2 regions of the Agrobacterium sp. DKPNP3 genome follow, and region 1 is predicted to be linked to the other one. Evidence: riboswitches for the same ligand, from Rfam matches in the RefSeq annotation. Region 1 holds a riboswitch; the other holds the start of a gene.
The links. A riboswitch is a leader RNA that binds a small molecule or an ion and turns the genes downstream of it on or off. The one in region 1 is predicted to bind thiamine pyrophosphate.

Region 1 (6,604 bases):
GTCTCGATCATCGTCGCACCCACCATGAAACGCCCCGGCTCGCGCGGCACGATGTAAAGCGGAATGCGCGGATGCAGCAGGCGGACGGGACGGGAAAGCGAAACCTCCGACGTGGCGAGGTAGAGCATCTCTCCCCGCACGCCGCGAAGGCTGGGAATTTCTCCCACTGCCGCAGATCCGGTGCAATCCACCACTCGGTCGAACCGCTGTTCATCCACCGAAACGCCCATATGAAACAGCACCCCCATTCCGCAAAGCTGCTCGTAGAGTGACTGCAGTGCAAGGCGCGGATCGAGATGCCCCTCATCCGCAAAGTAGAGCCCTGATCGGAAGCGACCGGCAAGATCGGGCTCCAGATCGGCGATTTCGGCCTCATTCACCGAGCGATAGCCGCTCGTCCTGGATGCGAAACGAGAAAGCTCCGCTTTGTCACGAGCGGGCGCGATGACCAGCGTTCCGTTGCGAACCACCAGACCGGGTGTCGCGTCATCCCACCAGCCAAGCGAGGCCTTGCCCAGCGTCAGAACCCGTTCTTCCGCGCTTTCGCGCTCACACCAGGGCGCCAGCATGCCGCCCGCATAAAACGACGCCCCGCGAAAAGGCGCGGCAGCGCGCTCAGACACCGCGACAACAACGCCCCTCCGCGCCAGTTCGAAGGCCGCCGTCAAACCGGCGACCCCCGTTCCCTTGACGAGAACACGCATTTACTCGGCGCTCGCGGGAGTCGGAAGCGGCATGTAAAGCTCGCCGCCTTCCTTGAAACGTGCGGCCATGGCCTCCAGCCCCTCCTTCTGCGCCTCAGCGCGGATATCGTGGGAAATCCGCATCGAGCAGAATTTCGGTCCGCACATGGAGCAGAAATGCGCGACCTTATGCGCTTCCTTCGGCAAGGTCTCATCATGGAAGGACCGCGCCGTATCGGGATCGAGCGACAGGTTGAACTGATCCTCCCAGCGGAACTCAAACCTTGCGCGCGACAGCGCGTCGTCCCGCACCTGTGCGGCGGGATGGCCCTTGGCGAGATCGGCGGCGTGGGCGGCGATCTTATAGGTGATGACACCGACCTTCACGTCGTTACGATCGGGCAGGCCAAGATGTTCCTTCGGCGTAACATAGCAGAGCATCGCGGTACCGAACCAGCCGATCATCGCCGCGCCGATGCCGGATGTGATGTGATCGTAACCCGGCGCAATGTCCGTGGTCAGCGGTCCCAGCGTATAGAAGGGCGCCTCACCGCAGGTCTTCAGCTGTTTGTCCATATTCTCCTTGATCTTGTGCATCGGTACATGGCCGGGGCCTTCGATCATCACCTGGCAATCCTTGGCCCAGGCGACCTGCGTCAACTCGCCCAGCGTTTCCAGCTCGGCGAACTGCGCAGCGTCATTGGCGTCGGCGATCGAGCCGGGACGCAGGCCATCGCCCAGTGAGAAGGAGACATCGTAAGCCCGGCAGATGTCGCAAATCTCCTCGAAATGCTCATAGAGGAAGCTTTCCTTGTGGTGATGCAGACACCACTTGGCCATGATAGAGCCGCCGCGCGAAACGATGCCGGTGACACGGTTAACGGTCAGCGGAATGTAGTGCAGCCGCACGCCGGCATGGATGGTGAAGTAATCCACGCCCTGCTCCGCCTGCTCGATCAGCGTATCGCGGAACACCTCCCAGGTGAGATCCTCGGCAATGCCGTTGACCTTCTCCAGCGCCTGATAAAGCGGCACGGTTCCGATCGGCACCGGCGAATTGCGGATGATCCATTCGCGGATATTGTGAATGTTGCGGCCAGTCGACAGGTCCATGACGGTATCCGCACCCCAGCGGATTGCCCACACCATCTTCTCAACCTCTTCCGCCATGGAGGAGGTGACGGCGGAATTGCCGATATTGGCGTTGATCTTGACGAGAAAATTGCGGCCGATGATCATCGGCTCAAGTTCCGGGTGATTGATGTTGGCAGGGATAATGGCACGGCCGGCCGCCACTTCCTGACGCACGAATTCCGCCGTGACATAATCAGGAATATGCGCGCCGAAACTCTCGCCGTCACGAGCGAGCTTCTCCTTCGCTGCCTCACGCCCGAGATTTTCGCGAATGGCGATGAATTCCATTTCCGGCGTGATAATGCCGGCCCTGGCATAGGCAAGTTGCGTCACCGCCTTGCCCTCGGTCGCTCTCAGCGGCCGATGACGCACGGCAAATTCAGGCGTCAGGCGCTCGCCAGTAGCAAAACCGTTGTCCTCCGGCTTGACGTGCCTTCCCTCATAAGCCTCGACATCGCCGCGGGCGACGATCCACTCGTGACGCAGACGCGGCAGACCCTTTTCGATCAGGACAGGATGGGAGGGATCGGTATAGGGACCCGAGGAATCATAGACAGTGACCGGCGGTTCGCCGGCCGTCGGGTGCGCGGCGATTTCGCGCATCGGCACGCGGATTTGCGGATGCAAAATGCCCGGCTTGTGGATTTTCGTGGAAGCGGCATGCGGCCCGGTTGTGACGGAGAGAGGGATGGTCTTGGCAGCGATATTCATCTTGAGGCTCCAAAGTTTGACAGTGGAGACCCAGTTCGAGCCGGAATGATGGAAAATACCTGGGTGCCGACACGAAACGCCATGCGCCCGCCCGCCTTCAGGTCTTTGCACCGTCCCTACGCCAGTATGAACTGGATCAGGTTCAACGGGTCACTGCGCATGAAAGCAGAATCTCAGCCCCTTGACGGGACACCCCTGGTGAATGGCGACAGGAAAAAACACCCCCGGCCTTTTGTCAAGACCACGATCCGCGCTTGGCAAAGATGCCCAAATGGCGCATTCTTCCGTTAGTTGCAATTAACCTATTGGCTTAGGCGAATATTATCGTTTGCGTCGTAACGATAAGCACAAACCATCCTGATGTGAGATTCATGGGAGATACGTCTGAATGAACGCGACTATACGTGAAATACTGGCGAAATTCGGCCAGCTTCCAAGCCCCGTCGATACGATTGCAGATGACGCCGATCTTTACGCGGCTGGCCTTTCTTCCTTTGCTTCCGTGCAATTGATGCTGGGAATAGAAGAGGCATTCGACATCGAGTTTCCGGATAACCTGCTGAACCGCAAGTCATTTGCCAGCATCAAGGCCATTGAAGACACCGTTAAGCTCATTCTGGATGGTAAAGAGGCAGCCTGATGAACGTGACCGTCGCGCCGCAGGATAACACGCTGTCCGCGCGCGCGGGCCGTGTCGCAATCGTAGCCGCCAAGCATGCGGATGACGTCGATGTTGCCGGTCGGTTTCCACAGGAAGCCATCGACGCATTGCGTGCAGAGCGCTTGCTCGGCATCCAGATACCCTCTCCTCTCGGCGGCGAAGGCGCGAGCCTTCAGGAGATCGCCAATATCTGCGCCCGGCTCGGCCAGGCCTGTTCAGCGACGGCGATGATCTTCGCCATGCACCACATCAAACTTTCCAGTCTTGTGGAACACGGGGTGGACAGCGCCTGGCACACCGGCTTCATGCGCCGGGTGGCCGGTGAGCAACTGCTGCTCGCCTCGGCCACCACTGAAGGCGGCATCGGCGGCAACCTGCGCAATTCGATCTGCGCGATTGAAGTCGAAGGCGACAGCTGCCAGCTGGAAAAGGATGCGACCGTTATCTCCTATGGCAGCAATGCCGACGCGATCCTCATCACCTCGCGCGCCCACAAGGATGCAGCGCCCGCCGATCAGGTGATGACCGTCTTCCTGAAAAACCAGTACACGCTCGAAAAGACCCACACCTGGGATACGCTCGGCATGCGCGGCACCTGTTCGGACGGCTTCCTGTTTCGCGGGCAAGCGCCGGCAGCGCAGATTTTCCCGAAGCCCTTCGCGGAAATCGCTGCACAATCCATGCTTGCAAGTTCGCATCTGCTGTGGAGCGCCGTCTGGTACGGTATTGCCTCCGACGCGGTGCTGCGCGCCCAGTCCTTCGTCAGGGCCGCAGCCCGCAAGTCGCCCGGCACCGCCCCTCCCGGCGCTATTCGCCTTGCGGAGGTTTCCAGCAAGCTGCAGGTGGTGAAGTCCAACGTCATCGCTGGCGTCAAGGCCTATGAGGACACCAAGAGCGACCCGGAAAAGCTGATGTCCATGGCTTTTGCCGTCGCCATGAACAACGTGAAAATCTGCTCTTCGGAAACCATTCTTGAAATCATCGATCACGCCATGCTGGTCTGCGGCATCATGGGCTACAAGAACGGCACGCCCTATAGCCTTGGCCGACACCTGCGCGACGCGCATTCCGCACGCCTGATGATTTCCAATGACCGGATTCTCGGCAATTCCGCCAACCTCCTGCTGGTTCACAAGCAGGACACGAGCCTTTTGGGATAAGACCATGGACATGCAAACATCGTTCCTCGATCGACTGTTCGAAGAAGGCCTGCTGATTGAAACGGGTGTGGATGGTCTTTATGGCCGCAGTGGCCAGTTTGAGGACGTCATTGCCGCATTCGAGCGGCTGATCGACCGAACCGGTGGTGCCGACGGTGCCGAGGCCATCCGTTTTCCGCCCGGCATCAACCGCGCTTACTTCGAAAAAAGCGGTTACATGAAGAGCTTCCCGCAGCTTGCCGGCACGGTCCATTCCTTCTGCGGCTGCGAACTGGATCATGTCAGCCTGCTGAAAACCATGGATGAGGGAGGCGATTGGACCAAGGACCAGAAAGCAACCGACATCGTGCTGACGCCAGCAGCCTGCTATCCGCTTTACCCGACAATCGCCAAGCGCGGCGCGCTTCCCGCCGGCGGCGGTCTCTATGACATCCAGTCCTATTGCTTCCGCCACGAGCCCTCCAGAGACCCCGCGCGCCAGCAGCTTTTCCGCATGCGCGAATATGTTTGCATGGGCACCGAGGCGAACGTCACCGAATTCCGCCAGACCTGGATGGATCGCGGCGTGGAGATGATGAAAGCGGTCGGCCTTGAGGTCACCATCGATATTGCCAACGATCCCTTCTTCGGCCGCGCCGGCAAGATGCTCGCCAACAACCAGCGCGACCAGAACCTGAAATTCGAACTGCTGATCCCCGTGACATCAACGACCAACCCGACGGCCTGCATGAGCTTCAATTACCATCAGGATGCCTTCGGCCAGAAATGGGGCCTCAATCTCGCAAACGGCGAGGTCGCGCATACTGCCTGCGTCGGCTTCGGGCTTGAGCGCATCGCGCTTGCACTGTTTGCCCATCACGGCCTGGACGTGAAGGCATGGCCTGCGCCTGTCCGGGAAACGCTCTGGGGCTGATCATTCATGCGGCAGATTTTTCCCGGTCTCGATCCAAAAAACTATGTGCAGCATCCACTCCATTCCTCCGAGAGAATGTGGCCGGAGACCAATTGCTACATCGATTTGTGGATCGAGGTGCTGGCCTCGAAGGGCTTGGCCCCGGAAGCCATGTTCGGGTTCACCCTGACGCAGGATTTCGAAGGCGACCAGTTCACCTTTTTCAAGGTGCCGTTGGAGGATCTGGAGGCGCTTTATGGCGTCCGCGCCACCGAGCTTGCGATCTTCGACACAGTGGAAAACCACATCGAGGCGCAACTGGAACGCGGCCGCATCTGCCTCATCGAGATGGACAGCTTCTACATGCCCGACACCCATGGAGTGGGCTACCGGAAAGAACACGGCAAGACCACCATCGCCATCAACCGGCTTGATCTCGACAAGCGGGAGCTGGACTATTTCCACAATGCCGGCTTCTTCCACCTCTCTGGCGAAGACTTCGACGGGTTGTTCCAGCATCATCTCACGGAGACGGACCCGCCCTTCCTGCCCTATACGGAATTTGCCAAATTCGCGGACAATAATCCTTCGCCGGCGCATAGTCGAAAGACTGCCCAACGGCTGCTGAATTTTCATTTCACAAGGCGGCCCTCGACCAATCCGGTAAGGGCATTCGCAAAGGTATTTCCGACCCAGGTTGAAAAGGTCGCCGACCGGCCTTTCGGTTTTTTCCACAAATATGCCTTCAACACGCTGCGCCAGCTTGGCGCCAATTTCGAATTGTTGGCAAGCCATCTCGAGTGGCTGGATAAGGACGACTATGCAGCAGCGAGGGACCACGCCCTGCGCATAGCCGAAGTCGCCAAGACCGTGCAGTTCCAGCTCGCGCGCGCCGTCACGCGCCGCAAGTTCGATGCGCTGGCTTCAGTGCTCGATCCGGCCGCCGATGCCTGGGATGGCCTGATGGAATGCCTTGGCAAAAAACTGACCGATGCCAGCGAGGCAGCGTGAGGATTTACCTGCCGGGCGAAAGCGAAGAGCTGCTGAGCGAGGGCTGGACGCTGACGCTGACATCGGCCGATGCCTTTGAGACCCCATCCGATATTCCCGCCTCGATCGAAGGCCTTCATGTCTCCGTTCCAGGGACCGTGGCGCAAGCCTTGGAAACGGCCGGAAAATTCGACCGCCTTGCTCCACATCCCCTCAATGACAGGGATGCCTGGTATCGGCTGACGATGATTTCAGGCGCCCGTGAACGGGCCACCCTGCGCTTCGATGGTCTTTCCACCATCGCTGAAATCTTCCTGAACGGTGAGTTGATTGCCGCTGGCCAAAGCATGTTCGAAAGGCTGGAAGTGCCCGT
Region 2 (6,604 bases), on a different contig from region 1:
GGAGCCCGGGACGGTCCCAGAAGTTGTCCTTGGCAAACGCTGCGCGCGACTTGACCTGAAGACCGCAGAAGGGCGCGACCGACTTTCCCATTTGATCGCCGGGGCCGACGTGATCGTCCATGGCTACCGACCGGGGGCGCTGGCAGACCTCGGCTTCGATCCGGCACAGCGTCGGGCAATCAATCCCAACTTGATCGACGTCTGCCTTGACGCCTATGGCTGGACAGGTCCGTGGAAAGGACGACGCGGCTTCGACAGTCTCATTCAGATGAGTACCGGGATCGCCGATACTGGCATGCGTTTGATGGGTCGTGATCGCCCGACGCCGTTGCCCGGACAATCCATCGACCACGGGACAGGTTACTTGATGGCCGCCGCGGTAGTTCGAGGCCTGACCGAAAGACTGCGCACCGGGCGCGTCCTCGAAGCCCGCGCATCGCTGGCACGCACCGCACAATTGCTGGTGTCCGCTGGCCACCAATCCGCCGATACGACGGCGTTCTTGCCAGAACAGCAGGAAGACTTGTCGGATGCAATCGAGCGCACCGGTTGGGGACCGGCGCGGCGTTTGCGACCGCCTGCTGCAATTGATGGCGTCACAATGGGCTGGGATCTTCCCGCCCCGAAACTGGGATCATCGCCGCCGGTCTGGCTGAACACCAAATCGACCTCATCCACGGAGCTTACATCATGACCAAAACAGTTGTTATCAGCGGCGGCGGCAGCGGTATCGGTTTGGCGACGGCGCGATATTTTGCGGAACGCGGTGCGCAAGTGGCCATCATTGGCCGAAGGAAGTCCGTTTTGGAGGATGCCGCAGCTGCAATTGCGCGCGAGTTTCCGCAGGCACCGAATGTCTTGGTGATTGCGGGTGATCTTGGAAACGCGCCGGAGGTTGAGGCCATTAAAGCTGATCTATCGGACCGGCTTACGACCCTTGACGTGCTGGTCAACGCTGCGGGCGGTCACGTGCTGCGTCAATTTCCGGCTGAAACCTATGCTGACGGATTGGCGGGTGTGGCCCGCCGCTGGAACGACAATTTCCGCAACAACACGCTTGCCGCTGTCCTTCTCACAGAAGCTCTTTTGCCACAATTGCGGTCTCCGGGAGGACGCATCATTCTCCTGAGCTCGATCGCGGCCTATCGCGGCTCAGGAAATGGCTGCTACGGTGGTGCCAAGGCAGCCCTGCATCCTTACTGTTTCGATCTTGCCAAGTCGCTGGGCGGCAAAGGCATCACGGTCAACGCAATTGCGCCCGGCTATGTGTCCGAGACGGGCTTCTTTGGTACAGCTCTGTCTGATGCGCTGCATCAGGCCAAGATTGCCGAAACGATGAACGGCCGGGCCGGCATCCCCGCAGATATCGCTCATACGATTGGGTGGCTTGCCTCTGCTGAGGCTGCACATATCACTGGGCAGATCATTCAGGTCAACGGGGGCGCAGAGCGTGGACGCTAGCCTCGGTTTTCCACGACACATGAAGTCAACGCACTTAAATGCACAGCCTTGCACACAAGGATATGCTCGCTAACCTTGCAAAGAAATAGCGCAGGATTTTTCCTGAGGAGATCTAACCCGATCCTATTTATAGCTTCCTCGCTGGGAAATCCGAGTCGTCGGAATCATACTTCAATCATGAAGAAGCAACATAAACCAGCTTGCAATAACTCGCTGAGTCCCAGCCGGGCTGGCTGCTTTTTAAAGTGACAATCGTTCGGTTCTCTGCAACAACGAACACATTGAGAGACAGGGGCGTTCGTCGAAAGGCGGGCTGAGAAGTACCCTTGGAACCTGAACCAGATAATGCTGGCGGAGGGAGTCGCTCGGGATCTTCGCAGGCTTTTGCGTTCCGCTCCCGCGTCTTGCTCCGTTCGAAAGGAGCAACATGCAGCAGACCTCGCCCGGAAGCCTACTGACGGCGCTACGCGCCGATCCGCCGCTCGTCCAGAACATCACCAATTTCGTGGCAATGAACATCGCCGCCAATGTGCTGCTCGCCGCCGGGGCTTCTCCCGCCATGGTCCATGCCGAGGAAGAAGCGAGCGAGTTCGCAGGCATCGCCCGCGCATTGACTATCAACATCGGCACGCTGTCAGCAGGCTGGATGAAAGGCATGCGCAGCGCCGCAGATGCCGCCAACCGTGCTGGAAAGCCCTGGGTGCTCGATCCTGTGGCGCACTATGCGACGAGTTTCCGACGCCAGGCGGTCGATGCGCTACTGGCCCATCGCCCGACTATCATTCGCGGCAACGCTTCCGAGATCATTGCCTTGGCCGGTGGCACCAGTCGCGGGCAAGGCGTCGATAGCCGCGATCCGGTAGAGCAAGCGCAGTCCTCTGCCCGCATCCTCGCGAAAGCACACGGGGCGGTCGTCGCTGCCACTGGCGAGATCGATTTCGTTACCGATGGCGAGCGGGCCTTCGTTGTCGAAGGTGGGTCGCGTTTCATGCCTGCAGTCACGGCGCTGGGATGCTCACTCACCTGCCTCGTTGGTGCTTTAGCGGCGGTTTTCCCGACCGATCCGCTTGTGTCCTCTGTCGCGGCGCTCACCATCTTCGCAGTGGCAGGCGAAAACGCGGCGCGCCAAGCGGATGGCCCGGGCTCCTTTGCGTGGCGTTTCCTTGACGCGCTTTCCGCCCTTGATGGCCCGACGCTCGACAGACAGGCAAGGATTCGTGCGGCATGAAAAGCTTCGACCTCTCGCTCTATCTCGTTCTCGATCCTGATCTCTGCGCCGAAGTCGGCATGGTAGAGACGGCCCGCGCCGCGGTAGCCGGTGGCGCAACGATCGTGCAATTGCGCGACAAGCACGCCGACACGGCGGCGATAATCGAAACCGGCCACGCGCTGAAGGCAGCGCTGGCGGGCACCGGCGCATTACTCATAGTTAACGATGACGTCGAGGCGGCGATCACTATCCGCGCCGACGGTCTGCACATCGGTCAGGAGGACATGGATGCGCGCAGAGCCCGCAGACTGATCGGCCCTTCCATGATCCTTGGCCTCTCCGTCGAGACGGAAACGCTGTCTGCCGCAGTGGACGTCGATCTCGTCGACTACGCCGGCATCGGTCCTGTCTTCGGAACGCCGACCAAGCCTGATCACAAGCAGCCAATCGGCTTAGACGGATTGGCCAGGTTAATTTCAATATGCCCGGTCCCGTCGGTGGCGATCGGAGGCCTGAAAGCCGGGCATGTTGATGAGGTGTTTAGAGCGGGCGCCCAAGGGCTTGCAGTCGTTTCGGCCATATGTGGCAGGCCGGATCCACGCGCAGAGGCTGCGCTTATCGCGGAACGAATCAGAAAGGTCAAAGGGTGATATGCGACATTCTTTCGATCGCCGGCTCTGACCCATCCAGCACGGTCTGGTTCGAGGCAGCGAGAGTTCAGGCAGTTAATACGCGCGTCACTGGCTGCACCCTCTCCAGCGCGCTCGCCGTCGAACTCGCCAACGGGGGGGCAACTCAGCCAAGCGATGGCGGCTGCCAAAGCCTATGTCGCCAAGGTGGGTACGCTCCACATCGGTTCCGGCCATAGGCCGAGGCAACATTTTCATGCGCTATAGCGCAATCAGGAAGGATGAAAGGCATGACACTTGATATCAGTAAGCAGACGGTCATCGTAACCGGCGCCGGACGTGGCCTTGGCGCGGCGATTGCCGAAGCTCTCGCACGTGAAGGCGCAAAAGTGGCTATCAATTATCGCACCAGCCGAATGGAAGCCGAAGCGCTGGCGGACCGTCTCGGCGATCGAACACGCGCCTTCCAGGCCGATATTCGGGATACAGACGCCGTCAACCGATTGGTTGCCGAGGTGACTGATGGGTTCGGTGCACCAACAACGGTCGTGCACAATGCACTGACCGATTTCAGCTTCAATGGAGATGCGCGGCCTAAGCTCAGCGATCTCTTATGGCAGGACATGGCGGGGCAACTCGATACCGCCCTAAAGGGCGCGCTTAACCTGATACAGGCGGTGCGAGCCGGCATGGCAGCATCTGGCTTTGGTCGAATCGTGACGATTGGCACGAACTTATTCCAGAATCCTGTTGTCCCCTACCACGATTACACCGCCGCTAAAGCCGCGCTCCTTTCGCTCACCCGCACCGCCGCGGCCGAACTCGGGCCAGACGGTATCACAGTAAACATGGTCTCTGGTGGTCTGCTTCGGACGACAACAGCGAGCAGTGCGACTCCAGAGGAAGTGTTCGACCTGGTCGCAGCCAGCACGCCGCTGCGCCGTGTTACCACGCCGGAAGAGGCGGCAGATGCCGTGCTATTTTTTGTCAGTCCGTGGGGGAGGGCCGTGACGGGCCAAAACCTCATTGTCGATGGTGGCCTTGTGTTCGGCTGAAGCAAGGCAAAGGGCCAGCGGAGCAAAAGTCGACCGCGGACCGGCGATAGCAATCGAGTTACGGGCGGTTAGCACTGGCACCCAAATTTGAAATTACGCATGTTTTTTAGTGCGATAATTTGGAAAGCCACTCCAAGATAGTTGCTGTCAGCAACCTCGGAGCTTCCAGTGGCACCATGTGGCCCGCTCCCTCGATGACGGCAAGCGTGGACCCTGGTATTCCTCGGTGAAGCTCGATTGCTTCCGCTCTTGATCGGAGTCTATCCTGCTCACCAGCGATTACGAGGCAAGGACATTTTAGCTTTGCTAGTTCGCCGCGCTCATCATGTCGGACGAGAAGCGACTGCCGCTCAAAGGCAGCATAACCGATGCGCCGGCTCATTGCTTGGATCAATGAGACAAGGTCATCGCGACCTGTATTATCGGGATGCAGCGACGAGTTTATCGCTGCTCTGCTTAGGCCTTTAAAGGTCTCAGGTGCGTTATGCTGCGTAATAGGTTCTTTTCGATTTACTCGCAGGTCGCCATCCCCGCGTGACGAGGTTGCGATCAAAATCAACGCCTTCACGCGCTCTGGAACCTGCCGCGCGATTTCGCGGGCGATGTAGCCTCCCAGCGAAAAACCAATCAAAATGAACTCAGAAGGGGTACTCGCTATGGCGCGCCGCGCCATGGCAGCGATGGAATTATCTTGAGTAAGATCCGCATGAACAATGGGGCCGTAGGGGGCTAGATCTGGCTCAACCTCGCGCCAAAGTGCGGCGTCCAGCATGTAACCTGGGATCATCAGTAGTGCCATTTTCGCATCTCCCAACCGCACCTTTAAGAGTATATTCTGGTCGAGTTCGTTCCGCGTCGGGACACTGCCCGTTTTTCCGCGAACGGAACCGTAATCAACGCAGCCAGCTATCTTTTGCCCCGCGAACAGGCAAAAATCCTCGGTCGTTCCAGCCGTTCGTTGATGGTTCCAAACGCAGCGGCATTAACGCTTTTCGAGGTTCCGGCGCCTATAGCAAATATTACAATATTTCGATAGATACTACATCCAACTTCAGGGAATCGGGTAGATGGTGCCTCAATTCGACATCGAAGCGTTGCGTATGATGATCATGGGCATCGAGTTGGGCAGTTTTGCGCGTGCTGCAGTTCAACTCGGCCGTTCACAGTCCGCTGTCAGCATGCAACTCAAACGCCTGGAAGATCAGGCTGGCCATCCGCTGTTTCAACGGAAGGGTCGCGGTCTCGCGCCAACCGAGGCAGGCGAAACACTTCTCGAGTATGCACGGCGGATCGTTGCTATGCACGATGAGGCAGCGGCGGCTTTGGGTGCGTCGGTAGCACCTCCAACAATACGGCTTGGCTTGCCGCAAGATTTTTTTGAAGATGTCATGCCCGCTACCCTTACGGCATTTGCCAATAACCGCCCAAATTCCCATGTCGCAGTTCGTGCGGGTCGAAATTACGCACTCGAGGAAGAGGTGAAGGCAGGTCAACTGGACGTTGCTATTGCCTTCTGCGAAGCACGTCGCCCTGCGACTGGAGAACTTTTGGCAACAATGCCGATATTCTGGTTAGCCAAAGATGAGAACATCGACGTTATTAGAGGTCCGCGAGGCGATTTGCCTCTTGTCCTCTACGAACATCCCTGCCTGTTTCGACAAGCTGCACTTCGCGCGTTAGAGGACGCAAGGATCAAGTGGCGCCTTTCATTGACGACCCCAAGCTTGGCTGGAGTTTGGGGCGCTTTGAGGTTTGGATTGGGCATGACAGTTCGCACCGCCTACCGTGTGCCACCGGAAGTAAAAAAAGTTGTCGATGGTCTTCCGAGTTTGCCGGACCTCGAATTGAGAATGTTCAAACAAGATCATCCGACCGAAGCGGCGCAAGAACTGTCTGATATCCTTAAAACAGCTGTCCGAAATCTCGTCATCGATCATTGATTGAGGCGACTAAGATGGAAATGAAGAACGCGCAGTTGAAGTTTCACCTTGCGTGCCAATCAGCGTAGAAGCGCAACCGGAACTGGAATAAAGCGTTTTATGCAACCCAAGAACTTTTGTCGCGGGAGCACCGCGCTCAAACGAAGGAGGGTGCCCAAGCCCCTTTTTCGCTCGCTGTTAACGCTAGTGAATCTCCACTCGCCTCCATACTGATCGATGGCGGCCACACAGAGGCTCTGTTTGTCGATCCAACGTCTTGGGGAGGAATCGGGGCTGCGCTTGTGAGCCACGGACTTCCACTTCATCCTC

Region 2: it holds a riboswitch for thiamine pyrophosphate, as region 1 does, so the genes downstream of both, thiM (hydroxyethylthiazole kinase) here and thiC (phosphomethylpyrimidine synthase ThiC) in region 1, are expected to answer to the same signal.

What each region holds. Positions count from the first base shown of each region.
Region 1 covers NZ_JBQYSN010000005.1:81,749-88,352, reverse strand. Annotated here, with positions in the region: gene thiO (glycine oxidase ThiO) at 1-704, opposite strand, end outside; gene thiC (phosphomethylpyrimidine synthase ThiC) at 705-2,528, opposite strand; TPP riboswitch at 2,624-2,735, opposite strand; gene ACUTJJ_RS02815 (acyl carrier protein) at 2,917-3,168, shown strand; gene ACUTJJ_RS02810 (acyl-CoA dehydrogenase family protein) at 3,168-4,349, shown strand; gene ACUTJJ_RS02805 (amino acid--[acyl-carrier-protein] ligase) at 4,354-5,262, shown strand; gene ACUTJJ_RS02800 (DUF1839 family protein) at 5,269-6,252, shown strand; gene ACUTJJ_RS02795 (beta-mannosidase) at 6,249-6,604, shown strand, end outside.
Region 2 covers NZ_JBQYSN010000013.1:29,478-36,081, reverse strand. Annotated here, with positions in the region: gene ACUTJJ_RS06030 (CoA transferase) at 1-694, shown strand, start outside; gene ACUTJJ_RS06025 (SDR family NAD(P)-dependent oxidoreductase) at 691-1,461, shown strand; TPP riboswitch at 1,742-1,838, shown strand; gene thiM (hydroxyethylthiazole kinase) at 1,889-2,689, shown strand; gene thiE (thiamine phosphate synthase) at 2,686-3,321, shown strand; partial or broken gene ACUTJJ_RS06010 (bifunctional hydroxymethylpyrimidine kinase/phosphomethylpyrimidine kinase) at 3,369-3,567, shown strand; gene ACUTJJ_RS06005 (3-oxoacyl-ACP reductase) at 3,591-4,355, shown strand; gene ACUTJJ_RS06000 (alpha/beta fold hydrolase) at 4,462-5,154, opposite strand; gene ACUTJJ_RS05995 (LysR family transcriptional regulator) at 5,423-6,295, shown strand.